3 regions of the Erysipelothrix larvae genome follow, and region 2 is predicted to be linked to each of the others. Evidence: predicted binding sites of a transcription regulator. Region 2 holds the regulator's gene; each other region holds the start of a gene.
What was found. Region 2 encodes Rex, which represses fermentation and respiration genes when NADH is low (regulators of the CRP and FNR family bind a similar motif). Its sites were predicted from a motif close to GTGAANNNNTTCAC; they were not measured.

Region 1 (8,518 bases), 1.2 Mb from region 2:
TGCTTGGTTCCTGACTCATTTCCTTGTACGCCGTATGCATCTGAACCCCAAATGAAAATACGACCTTCATCACTTTGTGCGATAATAAAATATATACCGCCAGCTAAGTCTACAATATTATGATCTTTAAGTAAAGACACTTCAACTAATCGATTTTTTGCGGCTCCCGAATTGATTCCTAACTGTCCGCTTCCACCATAACCCGCAGTATAAACCCTTCCATCACTGGACAAAACGATTGTGTTTTCATACAACAATTGCACACCTCTGGTACTGTAGATTGTAAGATCAAGACACTTCTCAATTGCCGCAAGCCCAGAGCTATCGGTTAGGTTATAACAGATATGGTAGGTTCCTGGTACCTTTGAATCATAGTTTGGAGGTGTTGTAATGACGAGGTTGTTTCTTAATGTTTGTTCATCATCAATATTATCACTCACATTCACAAGACTTGATAGAGATAAATTATCAGTTTTCGCCCTTCGTGGTGAATCGCTGATTGGTGTGATTACTGGTGGTTCTCCATCCGTTACATAAACTTCACGCACCACCTTTTGTGAGAGTCCATCATGGCTTGCGGTATAAGTGATTGTATAGATTCCAACCTTTGATGTGTTCACATTTCCGGATGTGATGACAGGTACCGATTCATCAAACTCATTGAATGCCACAGCCCCTGGATCAGTGAATTTTGTGTTTTGATCGATATACATGGGCGTATCACCCAATAGTTCAATTCTTAAACTGCTTGGAATGTTTATGCCGGTATCAATGGGTCCATAAACTTGTGCCATGTCTGTCCATAAAATGGTTGGGTTGCTTGCGCTTGCATTGACACGGACTCCAATTCCGATTTTATTCGCCATTAACCGATCTCGTAATTCTTTTACCGTTAATTTCGCGTCACTAAGGTGTAATTTATACGTATAGCGTTTCGAGTCATACCCGTCTCCTTCACCACTGATTGTTGAAAGAGTATCTTGGTTGACGGTTTTTTTAACCCCATATCGAACGCCACCGGGTGTTTGTAATGCTTGTGTATCGTTTTCGTTAAACCCAATCAATGCATGCGTTCCTGTGTTTGATCGGATATCACCATCATCAGTTGTTGAAGGATATAAAAGCACAATATCTTTTTCATTGGTTTCGTTTTCAAAAGCGAGCTCGATACTTGATTCAATGTCAACACTAAGATCAGATTTGTTTTTAACGACAAATTCGACCAACAAAATATCATCCTGCACGATTTTTGTGCCAAATCCACTTGCATCATTTGCATACCAGGTTACTGTACCATCTTGGTTAATGACACCCACTCTAAATTCTGTGATGTCAATGTTTAGTTTTGATGCACTAACTTGGTATGAACTACGCACGTTGTCACTGAACATGCTTTGTATTGGAGAGAACACAGATAAAAGAAACAGGAAAAATGACCCCATCAAAAGCGCACTTATGAGACGTCGTTTCATGATACTTTTTCCTTGTTATGCTTACGGTATTGTTTAAACAGATATAAACCAAGCATTATGGACGCAATGGGCAGCAATCCAAAAAGTACAAAGTTTACTGGTGTTTTAACGATTTCAATTAAGAATACTGCAAGTGTTGTATGAAAAACTGCGCGTCCTAAAACATCGTGAGACGCGATGATTTCTGGATCAATGTCGTTATTGTTATCGCCTTTAGTAATGAACCCCTCTTCGGTTATATCCACAACACGGTGGAATACCGTCGCATTCACAACGTTACTATGAAATGCAATTGGATCCCCAACATTGAGGCTCGAAGCATCCGTTTTCTTAATGATTACTAAGGTATTAATGGGGTAATCTGGAGCCATAGACCCCGTAGTGATGATAAATGGTTTATATCCAAATATAAACACTTCATCTCTATCTTTTCGTGTTAAAGAAAAGTGGAGTGCAAGCAATAACAAAACAATCGATAATCCAATAAGCAGATTATTGAATAGATTTTTCTTCATCGTCTTCACTTCTTTCTTTAATTAAATATCCACAAAGTATCAAAGAAGCCCCTATGATTATGAGATATTCCCAGTGTTTGGATTGATGTCCCGTATTGGCGAGTTTTTCGCCTTTTCGAACAATACCAAAGGTAAAGCGATACGTCTCAGATAAGGTCTGAATGACATTTCCTGTGCCTGGATAGATACTAAAATCCACATTAAAATCATAGGTTTCATTGATGTTCAATCGTGTTATTAATTGATTTACCTCAAGTCCTGAGACATCAAGGGCTTCAGAGCTTTGAGGTAACTTTAGTGTCATACTTTGTGTTAATGCATTATCATTCATCGATTTCACACTTATGAGATAAATATCCACTACTTCATGTGTTGTATTGTTAAATGAATAAGTAAATGTTGATGACATTCCTGGATGAACATCATCAACACTTATCTCTATGACAGTATTTTTTTGATTGATTAATGCATCATTGATATCAATCACTGAAACAGGTGTTGACAAACATATTAATGTTGCCAAGAGCCATTTCATAATTACGGAGTTTTAATACTGGTTGTTTCGATATTTTGCCATCCTGCATTTGTTGGAAGTCTTCCCTCGTTATTATTACGAAGTTGTAGCGCTTCTGTAATGAATGTAAAATCAATCGCCTTATCTTGTGCATCATTCTTAGCTTCTGGTGCAAATAAAATGGTATATACAACAGAATATTCATCTGAAGGACCATCTATTTCAACTGAACCACTTATTTTATCGATTTTCGATGTATATGCACCATTAGGATCGAAGGTTAAAAGTGTAAGTCCAGATTGGGTAAAATCTTTGACTTCCCCTTCATACACTTTAACTACTGGTGTCGCAGGTGAACCATATGTAATTTTTGTCAGTTCACCACTAATGGTAAGTCCATTGCGAATCCATGCACTTTTTGTCCCGTAATTTTTCATCGTTGCTTTTACGTAAATGACATCCCCTGGGTTAAAGTTTGTAAGTGTGTTTGATGGCAATAGATTACCATCTTTATCATATAGCTGATACTTACCATCTATATCAAGTGTACCAGCAGTGATTTTCGCATCTCCCTTAACTTGGTCACTAAAGTAAGCTAATAGTGAGCCTGCAAAAACAAAGAGTGCTACAATGCTAATTAGAAGCGCTAGGCTTCTTTTTCCGTTATTCTTTTTATTCTCTTTCATAAGTCCCCTCCCTTTGGATCTCTCCTATTATAGGGGAGTGCATCTGAGCCAAACAAGGTAAATTACTTCATGAAATTGAAAAATTATCATGATAACCATAAAAGATTTCAATACTTTAATCATAAAGGTACTGTTTAGTAGGGTTATTCGTTATTTTTATCGTAATTTGATATAGATTCTTCCAATATATTTTATTTAAATCATAATTGATATGATACGATTCACTGGATTTTCTTTGTAATAATTCACTATTTATTTATGATCGAACTATAATTAAATCATAAATATTGTTGCTACACCTTTTAATAAAAAGGGGTACCGCTATGGTTACCCCTTTGACCTTAAATCATTTATTCTTGATATATTCCGCAGCTTTAACACCTGATTGTCTTCCAAATATAATGATATCTGCTACAGCATTACCACCAATACGATTATTTCCATGGATACCGCCTACGAGCTCACCGGCTGCATACAATCCAGGGATTGGTGTGTTCGATTGATCCAATACTTCAGTATTTGCATTCATTTTTACACCACCCATTGTATGGTGAACACCCGGTGCAATTTTTATTGCGAAATATGGTCCAGTACCTAAATCATGATCCATTCCAGTTTTTCGTCCAAAGTCCGTATCGTTTTGAGAAGCAACTGATTGATTCCACGATTCCAGTGTGGTTGTAAAGCTTTCTTTATCTACATTCATTTTCTCAGCGAGGCCTTCAAGTGTGTCGGACTCGAGTACAAATCCTGCTTCAACATAGGTATTGATTGCTTTAACGCGGTCTTTAACACCTTGATCAAATACAAGGTACGCAGCGTGATCATCCAATCCTATAATGGCTTGAGACACAGTATCTCGTGTCTCTAATTCGTTAATAAAACGTTTGCCATCTTGAGCCACTAAGATTGCACCTTCACCTCTCACAGCTTCTGTAACCAGATACGATGTTTTTTGTTCAACTGTAGGATGGATTTGGATTTGTTCCATATCTATTGCATAACCACCTACTTTTTCAATCATGACAATGCCATCACCCGTTGATCCTTTTTGATTGGTTGTAACAAATCCTTTAAGTGATGGATTGTATTGTGTAACCATATCTGCATTAGCACCAAAACCACCTGTTGCCACGATTACTGCTTTTGCTTTGATGGTCTTTGTTTCTGTGCCATTGAAGGTTACTTTGACGCCAACAATCTCATTCCCTTCCTTTACAAGTTCTGTTACTTCAGCTTGTAAGAAGATAGGTACTTGTCTGCTTTCAACATTCTCTAAAAGTCCTTTGACTAAATATTGTCCCACTGCTGATCCATCTGCGGGGCGGTGAGTACGTTTCACACTCATTCCCCCAGTCACTGTTAAGTTAGACAATGTGATTCCCATTGAATCCAACCAATCAATAGCACTTGATGAATTATCCACAAAGAACCGAAGCAATTCAGGATCGTTTGTGTTTTTCCCACCTTTGAGCGTTTCCTCATAAAACAAATCGTTTGAATCTTCGATTCCCTCATTCTTTTGGAACTTGGTTTCAGATGCATTCATCCCCGCCGATGACTTAGAAGTATTTCCACCAACAACTGGCATCTTTTCGAAGATGACAGTATCAGCACCTGCTTCTTTTGCAGCGATTGCAGCGGACATTCCTCCACCACCTGCACCGATTACAATTACATCATATGCGTCTTTTAACGTATCAAGTTTAGCACCTTGAAATGAAGTAGCACTCGATTTCTCGTCACTGTCTTTATCCGTGGTATTTGACTTACCACATCCTGTGATAACGAATAGAATCACAGCCAAAATACACATTAATTTTTTCATTAGTAAAATTCCCCCCTTTTATAAAATCATACATCAAATACATATCAATACACCTTTTTTCTGGCACTCATTTAATATTTTATTCACAAAATCAACATATAATCCAAGAATGCGCTGAATTTTGTTAGGAACAGCAAACATTTCACGATATTTAAACAGAATCCTTTTGAAACACCCATCTTACTTCTAGCATTTTTCAAAACCGTATCGTATCGTTTAATCTGATGTTTAGAAGAGGACACCTGAAAGTATCCACCAAACTTCATTGGAATCATTATTACCCATTACTTCGTGAACTACTCGCCACTTAGCATACGCTCGAAGTGAGGGCTTCTTGAGAACAAAGCAAACTTAATCGACATTCCTGTCGACCAGCGGTCACTTTTATTTATCAAGCTATCCCCGATGTCCCATCGGTTTATTGTTTTTCATTCTTAGGATTGATGCGAAAGTCTTAATCCTTCATTCAGGATATTGATGCTTGCATTCAAATCACGATCGTGTGTGATGTTGCAGTTGGAACATTCCCATTGACGTATCTCCAGTGGTTTCTTTCCATCATTATGTCCACAGTGACAACACAGCTGACTGGACGGATACCAGGAATCAATCTTGATTACTTTTTTCCCATACCAACCGGGTTTGTATTTTTAGCTTTGCCACAAATTGTGACCACGACACATCTGCAATACTCTTTGAAACCCGCTTCGTCTTCATCATTTCTTTAACTTTTAAGGTTTCTATAAAAGAGCACATCATGGTTCTCGATTAGCTCCTTACTCACCTTGTTTAAGAAATCATTGCGTCGATTTGCGATCTTCTCATGGATTCGTGCGACTTTTAACTTTTGCTTTTGGTAATTCTTAGCTTCACTCAGCGGGACACCCCGTTTCTTTGCCTCCCTTTTACGTTTTGATAACTTACGTTGTTCTCGTTTCAGTGTTTGTGCTTCTTGGTTCGTGAACCGTGGGTTTAAAAATCCGTGTTCCATCAAAAGAGTACCGCAAAAGCAATCAATCCAAGATCAATCCCAACCTCAGACCCCGTCTTAGGTAGGTGCTCGATTGTTTCTTCGACTAAGAGTGAGACGTGATAGATTCCTGTTGTACTCCTTGATATCGTCGCGGATTTAATAACACCTTTTGTGTGGCGATGCATCTCTATGGGGTTCACTGTCACAGTCTTCTTCTGAATATAATTGGACAAATGTTTTTGGAGTTTGATGTCCCTAATTTTACATTAATGATGTTTTTAGATGGCACAACGATTCTTAATTTATTCAGTGATAAAACTATCCTTGAACAAACTATGGCAGAACCTTTCCCAAATTCAGACTATGAACGCGGAACATATATTTTTCCTGATAACAGTTCTCTCATTATTGGTGAACATAGTTTGATATTTGATACACCATTCTCTGCAAACATCGTTTCAATACTTAAGCAAAATTATACTGGTATTTACCATTTTAAATGCCAAAAAGAAAAATCATAATCACCAGAATAATATAACCAATATAGCATTCCCTCATTATTTGATTTCATTGCCTCAAAACCCTTTGATTAAGCATTTAAACATTCATTTAAAGTCTAATTGCTACAGTTTATTCACCGATTCTTATAATAGATATAAAGTGAATAGTTGCTTATTAAGGCTATGAAACCATAGACAATTAGTGATGTTAAGAAGGTCCCATTAAATATCGAACCATTCCCCATTAGTAGACTATGCAATGATAGTGCTTCAAAAGATTGTATCCCAATAAGTATCATAAGTAATGGAAGGAGTAACACAACCCCTGTCATAATAAATACAATAACTATAGACGTAAATTTAGAGGATATCCATAGAATAATGCTGGTTGAAAATATTGCTCCAGAGAGTCTTAAAACCCAAACTAGAAGCAGGTATTGCCACAGTTTTAGATCCAGTACCCAAGCTGGTATGTTACTTATTTTGAAATCACTTGGTAAGATACTTTGGAACGTACTTTGCCATGCATCCATGGTATATATCGAAGAGAATGTAAAAAGGTCAACAAGTGATACTATGATAACTGCTCCGAATGCAATGAGATAAGCAAGCTTAATCTTACTTTTGAAAAGGGGTAAATTACCCTTTTTCGTGATGGTAGCAATCCCATCTGGGTCTTGTTCATAATCAAATGCAATAATGGGTGATAACACGAGTACTAGTAAGACAATGAGTAGTAATGCATTTCTAAATTCTCGTGTTTCTGTATTAATAGAAAACAATGCTTGGTATCCATTTGGATAGACGAGTTCTTCTGAATTATTCGTTATGTAATGGTCATAGAATTGATTGAAAACCGCCTTATCAACTGAATGTGATAGGTATTCATTTATAAAGTCGTAATATGCTTCTTCTGTAATCGTGTGATCTTTGTATGCTTTTGCGTTTAGACTCAATTGTTTATTTAAGTTATCATAAAAATCATATTGCGTATCAATCCACAATATCTTCTCTTCATTGAGTTCTCCACCATGTTCACGATAAACCTCAACAAGTTTTTCATCAAGTGTCTTGATATTGAGTCCTTGATATATTCCGATATAGATATTTCCCAAATACAGACCGATTACGAGTACCACAAGCCATCCCTTTTGCATAATGAAACCTTTGTAAGACTCAAATCCAAACCGTTTCAATCTTGGTACAATAGTCGCATGAAGTTTATCAAATCTTAAATTGATCGAAAGTTGTGGTTTTAATTGCGCATTGCGCAAAACGATAATGCAGATTGTTCCAATAATGCATATAATAATTCCCACTCCATATATAAAATTAATTTTTGATAAGGAAAAACCCAATGTCTCAATTATTGAATATGATTGGAATAGGTCTCTTGCTTGAATAAGCGCATAAACATTTAGATACTTGAAAGGAACAAGCATCATGGTATCTTGAATGGTGAAGTATAACCCTGCACTGAATGAAAAAATCAAGAGGAAAGAGAATACCGCTTGTATACGATTTGGAATAACTTGATAGAGTAATCCAAACAAAAATGACAACGCCAGCATGCCTACAAATTGCCCAGACACCATCCACATAAACCATCGACCCAAAGACATATTAAAAGAACTATAAGCCAAAGATGGAAAAGATTGGATTGGTGCAAGCCAGTTGATAGAACTAAAAATGAGTTGATTTGTTAGGATAAGCAAGGCATAGATGGATATAAAGACCCCCAACAAACTCATTGTCCCTGCAATAAGTTTTGCGATGGTTGTTCTTGTTCTTCCTTTGTTGGTAATCAATAATAGATCATTCATCTGTGTTGTATGGTCTATTTCAAAAACAGATAAAAAGATAAATATTCCCACAATTATCAGGATTGGCTCAAGATTTGTACCTAAAAGCACATCAACACCCTTATGATTCTCAGATGACAAACTCACTCCCCTTAGGTTCTCAAAATATGCACTTTGTTTACTATAGTAGTCCTTTCTTTGTTCAGAGTAGTTTTTCCAAAAAGGTTG
Region 2 (8,518 bases):
AAGGGCGTACGGTGGATGCCTAGGCACTAAGAGCTGATGAAGGACGCGACTAACAGCGAAATGCTTCGGGGAGTGGTACGTACACAATGATCCGGAGGTATCCGAATGGGGGAACCCAATACTGGTAGAGCAGTATTACAGTCAAATGAACACATAGTTTGATATGAGGCAACCTTGCGAATTGAAACATCTTAGTAGCAAGAGGAAAAGAAAATAAAGAATGATTCCCTGAGTAGTGGCGAGCGAAACGGGAAGAGCCCAAACCGACTTTAGGGTCGGGGTTGTAGGACCACGATATGGGATTGATTTGAGATAGAAGAATGGCATTGAAAGGCCAGCCGAAGAAGGTGCAAGCCCTGTATTTGAAATTGAGAATCACTCTAGTGGGATCCTGAGTACGGCGAGGCACGTGAAACCTTGTCGGAATCTGCCGGGACCACCCGGTAAGGCTAAATACTCCTTAGTGACCGATAGTGAACCAGTACCGTGAGGGAAAGGTGAAAAGAACCGCTGGCGCGGAGTGAAATAGAACCTGAAACCGTATGCTTACAAGAAGTCAGAGCCCGTTAAAGGGTGATGGCGTGCCTATTGCATAATGAACCGGCGAGTTACGATAGTGTGCGAGGTTAAGCTGAAGAGGCGGAGCCGAAGCGAAAGCGAGTCTGAATAGGGCGAAATAGTACAATGTCGTAGACCCGAAACGAAGTGATCTAGCCATGACCAGGTTGAAGTTTGGGTGAAACCAAATGGAGGACCGAACCGACCATCGTTGAAAAGCTGGCGGATGAGTTGTGGCTAGGGGTGAAAAGCCAATCGAACTTCGAGATAGCTGGTTCTCCCCGAAATAGCTTTAGGGCTAGCGTCAAGTGAATGCCATTGGAGGTAGAGCACTGAAAGTGTGATGGCCCCATCTAGGGGTACTGATCATTATCAAACTCCGAATGCCAATGGTTAATGCTTGGCAGTCAGTCTGTGGGTGATAATGTCCATAGACGAGAGGGAAACAGCCCAGATCGCCAGCTAAGGTCCCAAAATACATGCTAAGTGGAAAAGGATGTGGGGATGCACAGACAACTAGGAGGTTGGCTTAGAAGCAGCCACCCTTGAAAGAGTGCGTAACAGCTCACTAGTCGAGTGACCCTGCGCCGAAAATGTACCGGGGCTAAGCATGTTACCGAAGCTGCGAATTTATAGTAATATGAATGGTAGGGGAGCGTTCTATACAGCGTTGAAGGTGTACCGTAAGGAGCGCTGGAGCGTATAGAAGTGAGAATGCCGGTGTGAGTAGCGAAATGTCAGTGAGAATCTGACACACCGATTGCCTAAGGTTTCCAGGGGAAGGCTCGTCCTCCCTGGGTAAGTCGGGACCTAAGATGAGGCTGAAAAGCGTAGTCGATGGACAACGGGTTGATATTCCCGTACCCACAATACAAGTGAAGGAATGACAGAGAAGGCTAGATACAGCGCACGACTGGAAGAGTGCGTCCAAGCGAAGGAGCAGATGTGTAGGCAAATCCGCACATCAATGCAAAGGCGTGATGGGGAGTGAACCCGTGAGGAAGTAGCGAAGGTGTTGATGCCAGCTTTCAAGAAAAGTTTCTAGCGATAATTGTATGGTGGCCCGTACCAAAACCGACACAGGTGGGCAAGGAGAGAATCCTGAGGTGAGCGAGAGAACTGTTGCCAAGGAACTCGGCAAAATGACCCCGTAACTTAGGGAGAAGGGGTGCTCTATGAAGAGTAGAGCCGCAGTGAAGAGGCCCAAGCGACTGTTTAACTAAAACATAGCTCTCTGCAAAGCCGCAAGGCGAAGTATAGGGGGTGACGCCTGCCCGGTGCTGGAAGGTTAAGGGGATGTGTTAGGAGCAATCCGAAGCATTGAACTGAAGCCCCAGTGAACGGCGGCCGTAACTATAACGGTCCTAAGGTAGCGAAATTCCTTGTCGGGTAAGTTCCGACCCGCACGAAAGGCGTAACGATTTGGGCGCTGTCTCGGCAGCAGACTCGGTGAAATCTTAGTACCGGTGATAATGCCGGTTACCCGCAACTAGAAGGAAAGACCCCATGGAGCTTTACTGTAGCTTGATATTGAACTTTGAGCCTACATGTACAGGATAGGTGGGAGACTGTGAAGCGTGTACGCTAGTATACGTGGAGTCACAACTGGGATACCACTCTTGTATGTTTGAAGTTCTAACCGCGGTCCGTAATCCGGATCCGGGAACGTGTCAGGTAGGCAGTTTGACTGGGGCGGTCGCCTCCTAAAGAGTAACGGAGGCGCCCAAAGGTACACTCAGATTGGTCAGAAATCAATCGACGAGCGCAAAGGCAGAAGTGTGCTTGACTGCGAGACTTACAAGTCGAGCAGGGACGAAAGTCGGGCTTAGTGATCCGGCGGTTCCGCGTGGAAGGGCCGTCGCTTAACGGATAAAAGCTACCCTGGGGATAACAGGCTAATCTCGCCCAAGAGTTCATATCGACGGCGAGGTTTGGCACCTCGATGTCGGCTCATCGCATCCTGGAACTGAAGCCGGTTCCAAGGGTTGGGCTGTCCGCCCATTAAAGCGGTACGCGAGCTGGGTTCAGAACGTCGTGAGACAGTTCGGTCCCTATCTGTTGTGGGCGTAGGAAATTTGAGGAGCGCTGTCCCTAGTACGAGAGGACCGGGATGGACATACCGCTGGTGTACCAGTTGTTCTGCCAAGAGCACCGCTGGGTAGCTAAGTATGGAATGGATAAGCGCTGAAAGCATCTAAGCATGAAACCAACTCCAAGATGAGATTTCCCATTCGTAAGAAGTAAGATCCCTGAAAGACTATCAGGTTGATAGGTCAGAGGTGGAAGTGTAGCGATACATGGAGCTGACTGATACTAATAGATCGAGGTTTTAATCACAAACGTCTTATAAACAACAACACATCCGAAAGGATACAACGTCAACTTATCAATCGACTTTCTATTATTTAGTTTTGAGAGATTCTCTCAATTTGATCTGGTGATTCTAGCGAAGTGGTCACACCTGTTCCCATCCCGAACACAGTAGTTAAGCACTTTAGCGGCGACAATAGCTATGCCTGCCATAGTTAAGATAGCTCATTGCCAGTTAATCAAGGACCTTCACTTTGAGGGTTCTTTTTTTTATAGTTATCCGTTTGTTTAGTCTGTGAAGCTATGATATAATTTGGTACATGGAGATTGAATATGAAAGAATATATAACACATAATTTACAAGAGACAATTGAATTAGGAAAGGCATTTTCTTCAAGATTACATACAGGATGTGTCATAGCCTTAACGGGTGAGTTGGGTGTTGGGAAAACGGCCTTTACCAAAGGTATTGCTTTAGGATTGGATATTGAAGATACAATTTCAAGTCCGACATTTACACTTTTAAAAGAATATGAAGGACGATTAGACCTCAAGCATATCGATGCTTATCGACTTGAGAATGTTAATGCAGACAGTTTAGCCCTTTATGATCTCATGGATGACAATGCTGTTGTTGTGATTGAATGGAGCAATTTTATATCGGATGATATTGACTATGATTTTTTCGTATCGATTGAAGAAGTCGATGAAATAACGCGAAAGATTACATTAGAAGGGCGGAAATTATGATTACATTAATGATTGATACATCACATTCTATCTGTGCGGTTGGTATTGCAAAAGAGGGTGTGTTGATTGATTCAATTCAAGAGGTACTTAAAAAGAAACATTCTGAGCGTCTTGTGTGTGCAATTGATGAGCTGTTGAAGCGTAATAATGTTGATAAAGCATCAATTTCTGAAGTGTGTGTCACGGATGGACCGGGTAGTTATACCGGGATGCGTATTGGGTTAACATTTGCGAAGGTTCTTGCATTAACACTCAATGTTAATCTGTATACAGTCGATACATTGGCATCACTGGTAGGAAAAAAGGATGGCTTTGCTTTTATTGATGCACGATCTAAACGCGTATTTGGTGCGTATATTCATGCGGGTGTTGTTGATCAAGAACGAATCTATATGGTGGATGAGCTTCAAACCATTGCAGGTCCATTTTATGGCGACACACATTTACTTGAACAAGAAACACAGTATCTCAATATTTGTGAGAATATGCTTGAGTTAAGGGATACTTGGGCGTTGATATCCAATCCCGATGTATTAGTCCCACGGTATTTATCATGATTCGAGAAATGACTATTTCTGATTTGGAAGGGATTCAAATCCTTCAGGATGAAGAACTTAAATCAAATTGGAGTGAGACACTTTACAAACAAGAATTGTTGGATTTTAATACCATCGCATTTGTGTTAATTCTTGATGATCAACTTGTCGGTTTTGTTTTAGGAAAGATGCTTGTAGACAGTTCTGATCTTTATCAAATTGTGATATCTAAAAATGCTCAAGGAAAAGGATTAGGTACTCTGCTTTTACAAGCCTATTGGGATGAGGTTATCAAGCGTGGTGGGAATGCATCAATTCTTGAAGTCAATTCAAAGCACAAAGAAGTAATCGCATTTTATACGAAGTTTGGGTTTAAACAACTCTATATTCGTAGACACTATTACGGGCGTAATAGGGATGCAATCATTATGAAAAAAGAAGGTGACGTATGTTAATTTTAGCTATAGAATCAAGTTGTGATGAGACATCCGTTGCGATTGTTGAAGATGAAAATGTACTCAGCAATATTGTCGCAACGCAAATCGATGTTCACAAAGAGTTTGGTGGTGTATTTCCAGAAGTCGCATCACGCTTACACATCGAAAACATTAATTTTGTCATTAAGGAAGCACTTGTTAAATCAGAGAAGACCTTTGCTGATTTAGATGCAATTGCTGTCACTCAAGGCCCTGGATTAATTGGGTCTCTTCATGTGGGGATGATGGCAGCAAAAACACTTGCGTGGTCCCTTGATTTACCACTGATTCCTGTGCATCATATCGCAGGGCATATCTATGCCAACAAATTAGTGGGTTCTTTTGAGTACCCTTTGATGGCGCTGGTTGTATCGGGAGGCCATACTGAACTTGTCATGATGTATAATGATTATGAGTTTGAAGTGATTGGTAAAACTCAAGATGATGCAGTGGGTGAGGCATATGATAAAGTTGCGCGTCAATTAGGACTGGGTTATCCAGGGGGCCCAATTATTGATAAGCTTGCAAAACAAGGCCAACCACACTATACGTTACCCAATGTAAAGACAGAGAATCCTATAGATTTCTCATTTTCAGGATTAAAGTCTGCGGTTCGTCAGCTTATGTTAAGAGAAGCCCGTGAAGGACGTGAGCTTAACGTAAATGATGTTGCCTATGCTTTTCAACACAAGGCTGTAGAAACACTCATGAAACGAGTTAAGCATGCACTGAGCACTTATGATGTGAAGACGTTTGTCTTGGCTGGGGGTGTTGCAGCCAATGCCCATCTTCGTGAGAATGTAGAAGCACTTAAACAACAGGTTGGGGATATTAATATCTTAGTTCCCCCTCTTTGGGCGTGCATGGATCAAGCGGCTATGATTGGCATTGCAGCCTTTGATGCAGCGCGATTAAGACCCGCAGGAAGTTGTGATATTTCGTCATTTTCTAACATGACTTTGTGATTTTTTTCTATTTATCACATTTAAACCACTATAAGTTTGTGATATGATTACCATATGGTGGTGATGACAATGAATAGTAATAATAGATATGATGTTCCAAAAGCAACAATGCAACGATATCCAGTATATCTCAAAGCATTACGAAAATTACAAAGTATGGGCGTTGAAAGAATTCTTTCAAGAGAACTATCTTTATTTGTGGACATCGAATCTACAACAATCCGACGTGATTTTTCATTTATTGGATCACTTGGAAAACAAGGATATGGGTACGATGTAGAAACCCTTATTAATACATTCGATGAGTTACTGGGTGTCAGTTTTGATGAAAAAATTGTCCTAGTAGGAGCCGGTAACCTTGGCCGTGCAATTTTGAATTATAACCGTTGGAATCATGTTGTGGGAGAAATAGTGTGTGCATTTGATGTTGATCCAAATAAGCTTGGGGAAGTATCAGACATTCCAATTTATCACATGAGTGAGTTAGCATTACGCATGCCAGAGGGCTGTCGTATTGCCATTCTTACTGTTTCAAAAAATGTTCAAGAAACCGTTGATAAACTGGTTGAACATGGTGTTGTGGGGATTGTTGACTTTTCAAGTGAACACATTCAAGTACCAAAACATGTAATCGTAAAAACAGTAGATGTGGTGTCTACTATTCAGGAATTAATTTTCCAAACCAATAGTTTTAGGTAATCGTAAAAAAGGAGAGAGCTATGATTTCGTATATGACTGTACGTGAGTGCTATGACTTAATTTCATATGGCACAGACGTTGAAATAGATTCAATAGAATATGTTCAATTACAAGGATGGATCCGTACCAATCGTAAAGGTAAGAATGTTGGGTTCATCGAGTTGAATGATGGAACATACTTCAGAAATGCTCAGTGCGTATATGAATCATCACTTGAAGATGCTGATACAATAGCGAAGTATAACACAGGAACAGCTGTGACCATTACTGGGAAGTTCGTATTGACACCAGAAGGAAAACAACCTTTTGAGGTTGTACTGACTGAAGTCGTATTGGAAGGATCATGCAGTCCTGAATACCCACTTCAGAAGAAACGTCACTCATATGAGTATTTACGCGAGATTGCACATTTGCGTCCACGTACTAACTCATTTTTAGCGGTGTTTAGAGTTCGTTCAGTATTGTCTATGGCAATCCACGAGTTCTTCCAAAACCAAGGATTTGTCTATGTACACACACCAATCATTACAGGTAATGATGCAGAAGGTGCTGGGGAATCATTTACAGTTACAACGCGTAGCGATGATAAGTATGACAAAGACTTCTTTGGAAAACATGCGAATTTAACCGTATCAGGACAACTTCATGGTGAGGCGTTTGCACTTGCATTTAGAGATATATATACATTTGGACCAACCTTCAGAGCTGAAAACTCAAATACTCGGACACATGCCAGTGAATTCTGGATGATTGAACCAGAAATCGCGTTTGCAGATCTTGAAGATACGATGGTCTTAATTGAAGACATGGTTAAATATTGCATTGAATATGTATTAGAAAACGCACCAGAAGAAATGAAATTCTTCAATGAGCGTATTGATACATCACTCATGGAACGGCTTCAATCACTTTTAGTGTCAGACTTCAAACGGATGACGTATACAGAAGCCATTGAAATTCTTGAAGCAGTCAATGATCGCTTTGAAACTCAAGTTTCATGGGGTTCTGATTTACAAACTGAACATGAACGTTATTTATGTGAAACCGTTGTTAAGGGTCCAGTATTCTTAACAGATTATCCAGAAAATATCAAAGCATTTTATATGCGAGTAAATGAAGGCGGCAAAACAGTTGCTGCATGTGACCTTTTAGTCCCAGAAGTTGGCGAACTTGTTGGTGGGTCACAACGTGAAGAACGCTTGGACGTTTTAGAGGCTCGTATGGAGTCGATGGGCGTACACAAGGAATCTCTTGAATGGTATTTAGATTTACGTCGCTACGGCGGTGTAAAGCATGCAGGATTCGGGATTGGGTTTGAGCGTTTCTTAATGTACATTACTGCAATGGCAAATATTCGTGATGTTGTGCCATTTGCACGTACACCTAAAAACTTAGACTATTAACATAAGGAGTTGAGGAATGATGTATCGCCCCAACTATGTACCAAAGCAAAAGAAAAAGTTAAACTACAAAGTGGTTGTACCACTTGTAGTTCTTTTTGCTTTAGGCATGTATATCATTGTTGCGACTTTAATCAAAAATGAAACACCCCAAGAAACGGGGTATGCAATTTGTGGACTCAATGACTATGATTCTAGAAAACTCCTTGAAAAACGTCAAGAAGAAGTCTTAAAAAATATGGAGACCCTTCCAATGAATGATTATGGTGTCTACGGAGAGTCGTTAACTCTCTATCAAAACGCGTTCTCATTTAATACTGCAGACCCAATGATTGGAAGAACTGTAACCTTAACAAATCTCTGTAAGCCACAAGAGCAATTTACGTTCTTATTTGGTAGCAATCTTGATATGCGTATTCCACTGGATACATTGCCAGAAGGATTCTATGATGTCGATGTTTTAGCGGATTTAAAACACTATGCTTTAGTGTCGGATGCAACACTGACTGATACATTTTCAACCGTTGTTCGTGATGGTCTTGTTAATAATGCGACAATTCACGCTACCCAAGATCTCTTTGATATTGGTGAAGAAAAAGTTCTGAATAAAAACTATGTGTTTTTGGAAGTAAAATCAGCACAACCTGCTGAAGAAGAATACGATATCGTTCTGGATCCTGCAGGCGGTTCAATTCAATACAACGGGACATCTGACCCTGGAAATACCTATGGCGAGTTTATTGAACGTGATGAAATGTATACAGCAGCAGTTGAAATCAAAAGTATCTTAGAATCCCATGGATTGCGTGTATTAATTGCACGGG
Region 3 (8,518 bases), 970 kb from region 2:
ACATTCACGAAAATGGTCTAAAAACTGCATTTGCATTAGCAGTTTCGGACATAAATTATTATAAAATGACTGATGTATATCTCGCAGATGGTACTGGTTCGTGGCTTCGCAGTCCGGGTGGCGATGTTGATCAAGCTGGAACTATATACACGGATGGTAAGCTATATGCAGGACAAGTGTTTAATCACATAAACCTGGTTCGTCCCGCACTTTGGATTTCAATTGACAGATAATTACGGATTAACTATTTCTTAATAAATATGAGGTTGTAGCGAATGGGATAATGATTCTCTTCTCGCTAGAACCTTTTTTATTATTTTGAATGGGGGAAAATAGCTACAGTTATAACAAGCCAGTTGAATAATATAAAAGAGATGCAACAAATTTATAAATAGGATAGTATTCTGATTATGATGTGATGCCAAACGCTAGTTTACAATGATTTGTACCAGTAAACTGTTGCGTAGAAGTTATATATTGATTGAAATTAATCAATTGAAATAAGAAAAACAAACGTAATTTACTGTATATAGATAACATCGACTTCTGAATAATTAACTCTGTATAACTCTATTTATTTAGTTTGAGTTAAGAATGATAACGTAAGTTTCATAGTGAATCAATAAAATATATAAATTTCCCAAATTTAGAAATAATATTAGAAAATAGCGTTCATGATTGTACTCAAACGAAATCCAACGCATATTTTCCTCTGGAATAATTTTTATTATTTTTTCAAATCATGCACTTGGTAAGATGGTTTTACTTGCAGGACACGTCCAGCAGTACCAGTGTTAAGGAGGAGAAAGATGAAACTAACACGTAAAAAGAAAGCGACCTTTACGACAGGCGCTATCGCTATCGCGTTGTTGTTGTCAGGGTCACTTGCATGGCAAAACCTTGATCAGCATAAAAATAACAGCTTTAGTACCGCTGATTTTGAACATCATATTGTTCTTGTAGAGAACTTTAAAGAGGTTACAAATTGGAAGAAAGGTGAAGCAGTTACAAAGAGTGTTGCTGTTCGAAACGGTGAAGACAATAACGACACCAACGCAATTTATCAAGATGGATTTATTCGTCTTCAATTCAAAGAGTACATGGAAATTGGAAGCCGTGAGTATGTCTATACAAGACATCGTTATATGATTGATACTCAAGGGAACTTCTATCGTTTTGATACAAAGGAAGCTGCAGAAGCATTCCTTGCGACCTTGAATCTAACCGATCATGATTATGATCTTGAAGATGATCAACGCATTGAGAAACTAAAAGGTTACTTTGACAAGCAAGAATACTACTATATTAGAACACAAGCTCATGATCCTAATGGACAATATGGTAACTATATTGTAACTGGAATAACTGGTGATGATATGACATCAATTGTAGACGGTGTTGAAAATCATGCAGATTCTTCACGCACTGATAAACAACATGATGTTAAACCAGCGCAAAATGATCAAAGCACATATACAATTAAGAAGTGGGATGGCGTTGAATCACCATTTGATGAGTATGTTAAGTGGCAATTGGGTAGCGAAGTAATCACACTTCAAGAATGGGTTGCTGGTGGAAAACAACCTGTTGCGAAATGGATTATCGACACAACTAGTGATCAAGGATATGTTTATTGGGGACAAGCACTTGAACACAGTAATGTTGCGAAAATACCAAGTACAATGACACCAAATTTCTTGGAAAGTGTAACTCTTGTAAAACAACCTACAGGAACTGCTAACTACCAAATCAATGTATCAATGGATGCAGTATCTCAAGACGACTTGAAACTATGGACCGATGGAAACTCTGATATCATCGATATGCTTGAAGACATCAAAACACCAGGATCTTCTAACAACAAAACCTTAGAAGACTTACTTCAAGAACTTCAAGACCTTCTTGATGAAGCAAAACTAATTGATCAAGATACATTAACGGATGAGTCTGGTGATAAACTTCAAAATGCTATCGAAAATGGCGAAAACACATATGATAATCCAAATACAACAATCGAAGATGTTATCAAAGCGATTGAAGACCTTGAAGATGCAATTAAAAATGTCGAACCAAAAGCTGAAGCACCTGGTTTTGATCTTGGAAACAAGAAAGTCGGAGATTCAATTAACTTCGCTGGACATATATATACAATAGTGTATGTTGATGCCCAAAATAAGACTGCGCTTTTACTCGGTGATATTCTCTCAGCAAGTGTTATCCAATCCATGGGATTTGAGCACTCTAGTGGAAAAGTTCGATTCAACAAAACAGGCGCTAATTATCAAGGTTATGAGGGTTCATATCTTGAAGAAGTAAATGAAAAGTATTACAACAATTACATCAAGAGTCATACAGACAATGCTTATGTTCTTCCAGCAAATTATGAAGTAGAAGAAGATGAGGGTATATACACCGATTGGAAAACTAAGGATTACGCATACTCTTATGTTAGCCAAACAGGTACTAAGACTGCATTTGCTCTGAGTGTTTCAGATATAAATTATTATGAAATAGCTCCTGCGACTATCGTTGATGGATTGTCTTCATGGTTGCGAAGCCCAGCTAATAGCTCGTTCGTTGCCGCAAATATCTATAGTGATGGTAAACCAGGAAGTAGTAAACCGTATGATCAGCCTTGCTATGTTCGTCCAGGACTTTGGATCTCAATTGGCGATTAATACAACAATCATCAAAAAGCATTAATCAATAAAGGAGCATACTAGATTTCTACTATGCTCCTTTATTGTTTTATCCCAAATAGGTCTATAGTGTCTTTATAAGAATTGCCTTGTTTATCTGTTGTTTAGTGTATTCATTTTTATTTGAATAAGGCAATTCCTGTAAGGATATTATGAAGAACTCATCATTTATGAAATTATCTCGATATAAACAAAAGTGTGAATATTTTTTTTCTGTATCATAAAATTACTTGAAATGTATACGAAATCTTTGTGAATCATCGTGAAGAGTTTATGAAAACCATAGTGTTACCTAGGTAATTCCTATATAATTATAATTGTGAATATATAAGGAGGAACCAATGATTAAAATTAGAAATAATGAAGTAATCGCAGAAATTACTGTTAAAGGTGCAAGTTTGGAATCCATTACAGTGGATGGGAAATCGATTTTATGGAATAAAGATGCAACATGGTGGAATCGTGTGGCACCATTTTTATTTCCGATTGTAGGACGTCTTCTAGATAATGAATACAGTGTTGACGGGAAAACCTACCCATTATCTCAACACGGGTTCCTACGAGACAGTGATTTTAGCGTAGAGGATCAAACTGAAACAGCATGTACACTAAAATTCATGAGTAATGATAAGACCCGTGAAGTATATCCTTTTGATTTTGAGGTGATTATAGCCTATACATTATTGGGAAGAAATTTATTAATCGATGCGACCATTGTTAACGCAGGGGAAACAGATATGTATTACAGCTTTGGATATCATCCGGCATTTATCGTCGAATCAAAAGACGCATATATTGAATTACAAGGACCTAAGCCATTTAAACAATATACCTTTGATGGACCGTATTGTAATGGTGAAACTGAATTCGATGGGTATCGTGTTGATTTTGATATGATGACGTATGAAAACATGACCTTGGTATTTGAAGAAGTACACCGTGTAATCCTTCATGATGGAAAACGTAAGCTTGCGATGGATGTACGCTCATATCCACATCTTGGAATTTGGACACCAACCCTTGAAGATGGAACCCAAGCACCGTTTGTTTGCTTGGAACCATGGGCAGGATTTGGGGATCGGATCGATCATGATAAAATCCTAAATCATAAATTTGGTATTGAAAAGATTGAGCCACAATCACAAAAAAATTGGAGTACTACCATTGAGGTATAAATGATTTCTGTGATGAAAACATAAAGAATAACAAAACAAGTGATATTTTTCACAAGCAAAGCGGTTACAATTCTTACATGGAAAAAATTGTAAAAAATATGCGAATTAATTTGCATATATTATTTGTGAAAAAAATAATAACTGATATGATACTAGTGAATTGATTAACAAGGAGACAAAGTATGACGAAAAAAGTAGATAAAGTACAAGAAGTAAAAATTGATAACGAAGTCGATGTACTCGTTGAGAAGGGTCAAAAAGCCCTCCAAGAGTTCATGGAGCTCGATCAAGAGAAAATAGATTACATTGTAGCTAAGGCATGTATCGCTGCGATTGATGCCCACGGAACACTTGCTAAGTTAGCAGTTGAAGAAACAAAACGTGGTGTATTCGAAGATAAAGCGACAAAAAACATGTTTGCTACTGAATACGTAACAAATAATATGCGTAACTTAAAAACTGTTGGAATCATTCATGAAGATGAAGTAACAGGAATTACTCAAATCGCTGAACCAGTTGGTGTTGTATGTGGTATTACTCCAGTAACAAACCCAACATCAACAGCAATCTTTAAATCTCTAATTTGTTTAAAGACACGTAACCCAATTATCTTCTCATTCCACCCATCTGCACAACAATGTTCAGTTGCTGCTGCAAAAGTAGTATTAGATGCTGCGGTTAAAGCAGGTGCTCCTGAAAACTGTGTGCAATGGATTGAACGTGGATCAAAAGAAAAAACAGACCAATTAATGAAACATGAAGGCGTTGCGACAATTCTTGCAACAGGTGGTAACGCAATGGTACACGCTGCTTACTCATGTGGTAAACCTGCACTTGGAGTTGGAGCTGGTAACGTACCTGCATACATCGAAAAATCTGCAGACATCGCCCAAGCAGTGAACGATATCGCATTATCAAAAGCATTTGATAACGGGATGATCTGTGCTTCTGAACAAGCTGTAATCGCTGATAAAGAAGTGTACAAACAAGTATGCGATGGTCTTAAGAAGTATGGCGTATACTTTGTAAATAAAGAAGAAAAAGCGAAACTCGAACGCTTCCTATTCGGAGTTGCTTCAGTTGACGAAAACTTTAAAGATGCTGTATTGAATCCTGCAATCGTAGGACGCGATGCAACATGGCTTGCTGAACAAGCTGGAATCACAGTTCCTGCAAATACATCAATTCTTGCTGCAGAATGTAAGTCTGTTGGACCTCAAGAAGTACTCACTCGTGAAAAACTTTCTCCAGTATTAGCAGTAATCCAAGCGAAGGATACCGACGATGGAATTCGCCTTTCAAAAGAAATGGTTGAATTTAATGGACTAGGACACTCTGCAGCAGTTCATACAAAATCAAAAGAAATCTCAGAGCGTTTTGGTAAAGCAGTACCTGCAATTCGTATTATCTGGAACTCACCATCAACATTTGGTGGAATCGGAAACGTATACAACGAATTCATCCCTTCATTAACACTTGGTTGTGGATCATATGGTCATAACTCAGTTGGCGATAATGTTAGTGCAGTTCACTTATTAAACATTAAGAAGATAGGGAGACGTAACAACAATATGCAATGGTTCAAAGTTCCACAAAAGATTTACTTCGAAAGAAACTCAATTCGTTACCTAACAGAAATGGTTGATGTTGAACGTGTATTCATCGTAGCAGACCAATCAATGGTTAACTTAGGATTCACAAACGTGATCATTGATCAACTCAACAAACGTAGAGACGCTGTATCCATCCAATTGTTTACAGATGTTGAACCAGATCCATCAATCGAAACAGTACGTAAAGGATTCGAAATGATGCAATCATTTAAACCAGATACAATCATCGCACTTGGTGGTGGATCACCAATGGATGCTGCGAAGGGTATGTGGATCTTCTATGAACAACCAGATATCGACTTCAATGATCTAAAACAAAAATTCATCGATATCCGTAAACGTGCATTCAAATATCCTGAACTTGGGCGTAAAGCGAAAATGGTATGTATCCCAACAACATCTGGTACAGGTAGTGAAGTAACACCATTTGCTGTTATCACAGACAAGAAAGAAAACAAGAAGTATCCATTGGCTGACTACGCTATGGTACCTCAAATCGCAATCGTAGACCCAATCTTTACCACAAACCTACCAGCATCTGTAACTGCAGATACAGGGTTAGACGTATTAACACATGCTACTGAAGCATTTGTTTCAAACTTCGCAAGCGACTTTACAGATGGACTCTGCGTTCAAGCTGTTAAGATGGTATTTGAATACTTAGAGCGCGCAGTTAAAGATGGTAAAAACGATCTTGAAGCACGTGAAAAAATGCATAATGCATCAACACTTGCAGGGATGGCGTTTGGGAACGCATTCTTAGGAATCAACCACTCACTTGCACATAAGATCGGTGGACGTTGGCATGTACCTCACGGACGTATCAATGCAATCTTGATGCCTCATGTAATTCGTTACAACGGAACACAACCAGAAAAACCATCACTATGGCCTAAGTACAATGTATACCGTGCAAATGAGCGCTATGCTGAGTTAGCACGTATCTTAGGACTCAAAGCAGACACTGTTGAAGAAGGTGTTGAAAGCTATGCAAAAGCATGTCATGACCTTGCAGAGCGTTGTGGAATTGTGATGAACCTTCAAGAACAAGGAATTGCTGTTGAAGACTTCGAAGCACACAAGGAAGAAGTTGCATACCTTGCATACGAGGATCAATGTTCACCATGTAACCCACGCTTGCCAATTGTTACAGATATGATTGAAATTTTAAACAAATCATATTATGCAAAACCAAAAGCAAAATAAATAGCTTTAACAAAAACTGAGCCTAATAAACTCAGTTTTTTTATATGCCTCATTTACAAATCCCACCACGAAGAAATCCATCGTATTTTCATCATTCATAAACAAACGATGTCATTTTTCAACTTGATAAAAATATACAAAAAAGACACCCGCTATAAATTGGTACAATGTTAGTAGAAAAAAGGGTAACCGATTAAGGAGAATATACGATGAAAAAAATGTTTAAGAAAAAATCATTCACACCGATTCTATTAGCAATATCACTCTTGTTAACAGGTTCCTACGCTTGGCGCGATATCAACCAACATAAGACCAATCAATTCAGTACTGAAGTAGCACACCATAATGTCACACTTGTTGAGAATTTCTCAGAAGTCACACAATGGGGCATAGATCAACAGATTACGAAAAGTGTCGCAGTGCGTAATGGTGATAAAGCAGATGATAATGCCCTAATCTATGATGATGCCTACGTACGCATCCAATTCAGAGAATTTATGGAAATCAGTGAGCAGAAATACATATACAGTGACCATCGCTATATGGTGGATGAAAAAGGCGATATTATGAAATTTACTTCATCATCTCAAGCTGTAGGATACTTACAATCAATCAAACATTCATGCACCTCTAGTGGATCATCGTGTATGAATATCTTGGAAACAATTAAAACTGCCTTTGATGCCCAAGAGTATGTTTACATACGAACCGACGCACATGATCCTAACGGTCAATACGGCAAATTTCTTGTAATGGATGTTGAGTATCTCAATCCAGTTTCTTTAGTGGAAGGTCAAACGAATCAATCCAATTCAGCACAGAGTGATTCACAACATGACGCGCTGCCAGAAAACAACAATGAACACAACTATACCATCAAAACATGGACAGACACTGATCGGGTCTTTGATGAGTACGTAGCATGGCAACTTGGCTCCCAGGTAATCACCGTAGATGAATGGATACAAGATGGTCTACAACCTGTTTCCAAGTGGATTATTGATACACACAGCGAAGAGGGCTGGGTGTATTGGGGACAACCACTTGAGCATAGTACAACCGCTACGGTTCCAACAACCATGACATCTAACTTCTTAGAATCCGTAAGTCTTGTAAAACAACCTAACGGTAAAGCAAACTATGATATTAACGTTTACTTGGATGCAGTGTCCTATGAAGATTTAGACCTTTGGACCGATGCCAATCAAGACATTCTCGGAATGTTGAAAGGATCCAATGATGACACTGAAACAATAGAGTTTGACCTTCAAGGCAAAACAGTTGGCGATACCATCACATTTGCGGATCAATCGTTTATTATCTTGTATATTGATCAAACCACAAAAGCAGCACTTATTATGACCAAGGATGTTGTATCTATGGAAGTGCTAAACTCCATGGAAATTCTTGCAGTGAATGGAAATGAAAAATTTCCATATAGCCATGCTACAAATACTAGTGAACCAGCAATTTATAACGACAGTTACTTAAAGATTGTTGATCAAGCGTTCTATGATAAAATTATCAAAAATCATACTGATCATGAATCAGTACTTCCTGTATCATGGGATGTAGAAGTTCCCATGACTGGTAACGCCGACTGTTATAAAAGAACAGATGCACCTACATTAGTTGACAAAAAAGGAGAAAAAACAGCATTTTCACTCAGTATGTCGGATGTAAATGCATATGGATTATCTGAAGAATTACTGGTGAAGTCTAGTAGATACTGGCTTCGAAGCCCTTCCTTCTTTGTAAACTTCGCTGGAACAATCGAATCGAATGGTACAATATGGCGCGAACATTTCTCTGATTTAAAAACTGC

Region 1: the regulator Rex is predicted to act here: its motif matches at 5,258-5,271, upstream of AOC36_RS09260 (flavocytochrome c).
Region 3: the regulator Rex is predicted to act here: its motif matches at 3,914-3,927, upstream of adhE (bifunctional acetaldehyde-CoA/alcohol dehydrogenase).

The regions. Positions count from the first base shown of each region.
Region 1 covers NZ_CP013213.1:2,039,993-2,048,510, forward strand. Annotated here, with positions in the region: gene AOC36_RS09240 (immunoglobulin-like domain-containing protein) at 1-1,472, opposite strand, end outside; gene AOC36_RS09245 (signal peptidase I) at 1,469-1,987, opposite strand; gene AOC36_RS09250 (hypothetical protein) at 1,965-2,522, opposite strand; gene AOC36_RS09255 (TasA family protein) at 2,525-3,187, opposite strand; gene AOC36_RS09260 (flavocytochrome c) at 3,534-5,015, opposite strand; gene AOC36_RS12680 (zinc ribbon domain-containing protein) at 5,450-5,632, opposite strand; gene AOC36_RS12240 (transposase) at 5,740-6,006, opposite strand; gene AOC36_RS09270 (hypothetical protein) at 6,006-6,188, opposite strand; gene AOC36_RS09275 (hypothetical protein) at 6,228-6,509, shown strand; gene AOC36_RS09280 (hypothetical protein) at 6,623-8,518, opposite strand, start outside.
Region 2 covers NZ_CP013213.1:743,560-752,077, forward strand. Annotated here, with positions in the region: rRNA gene AOC36_RS03390 (23S ribosomal RNA) at 1-2,895, shown strand, start outside; rRNA gene rrf (5S ribosomal RNA) at 2,992-3,105, shown strand; gene tsaE (tRNA (adenosine(37)-N6)-threonylcarbamoyltransferase complex ATPase subunit type 1 TsaE) at 3,202-3,618, shown strand; gene tsaB (tRNA (adenosine(37)-N6)-threonylcarbamoyltransferase complex dimerization subunit type 1 TsaB) at 3,615-4,175, shown strand; gene AOC36_RS03410 (GNAT family N-acetyltransferase) at 4,184-4,609, shown strand; gene tsaD (tRNA (adenosine(37)-N6)-threonylcarbamoyltransferase complex transferase subunit TsaD) at 4,603-5,595, shown strand; gene AOC36_RS03420 (redox-sensing transcriptional repressor Rex) at 5,665-6,294, shown strand; gene asnS (asparagine--tRNA ligase) at 6,315-7,697, shown strand; gene AOC36_RS03430 (N-acetylmuramoyl-L-alanine amidase CwlD) at 7,714-8,518, shown strand, end outside.
Region 3 covers NZ_CP013213.1:1,716,575-1,725,092, reverse strand. Annotated here, with positions in the region: gene AOC36_RS08015 (hypothetical protein) at 1-233, shown strand, start outside; gene AOC36_RS08010 (hypothetical protein) at 810-2,678, shown strand; gene AOC36_RS08005 (aldose epimerase family protein) at 3,041-3,874, shown strand; gene adhE (bifunctional acetaldehyde-CoA/alcohol dehydrogenase) at 4,057-6,693, shown strand; gene AOC36_RS07995 (hypothetical protein) at 6,903-8,518, shown strand, end outside.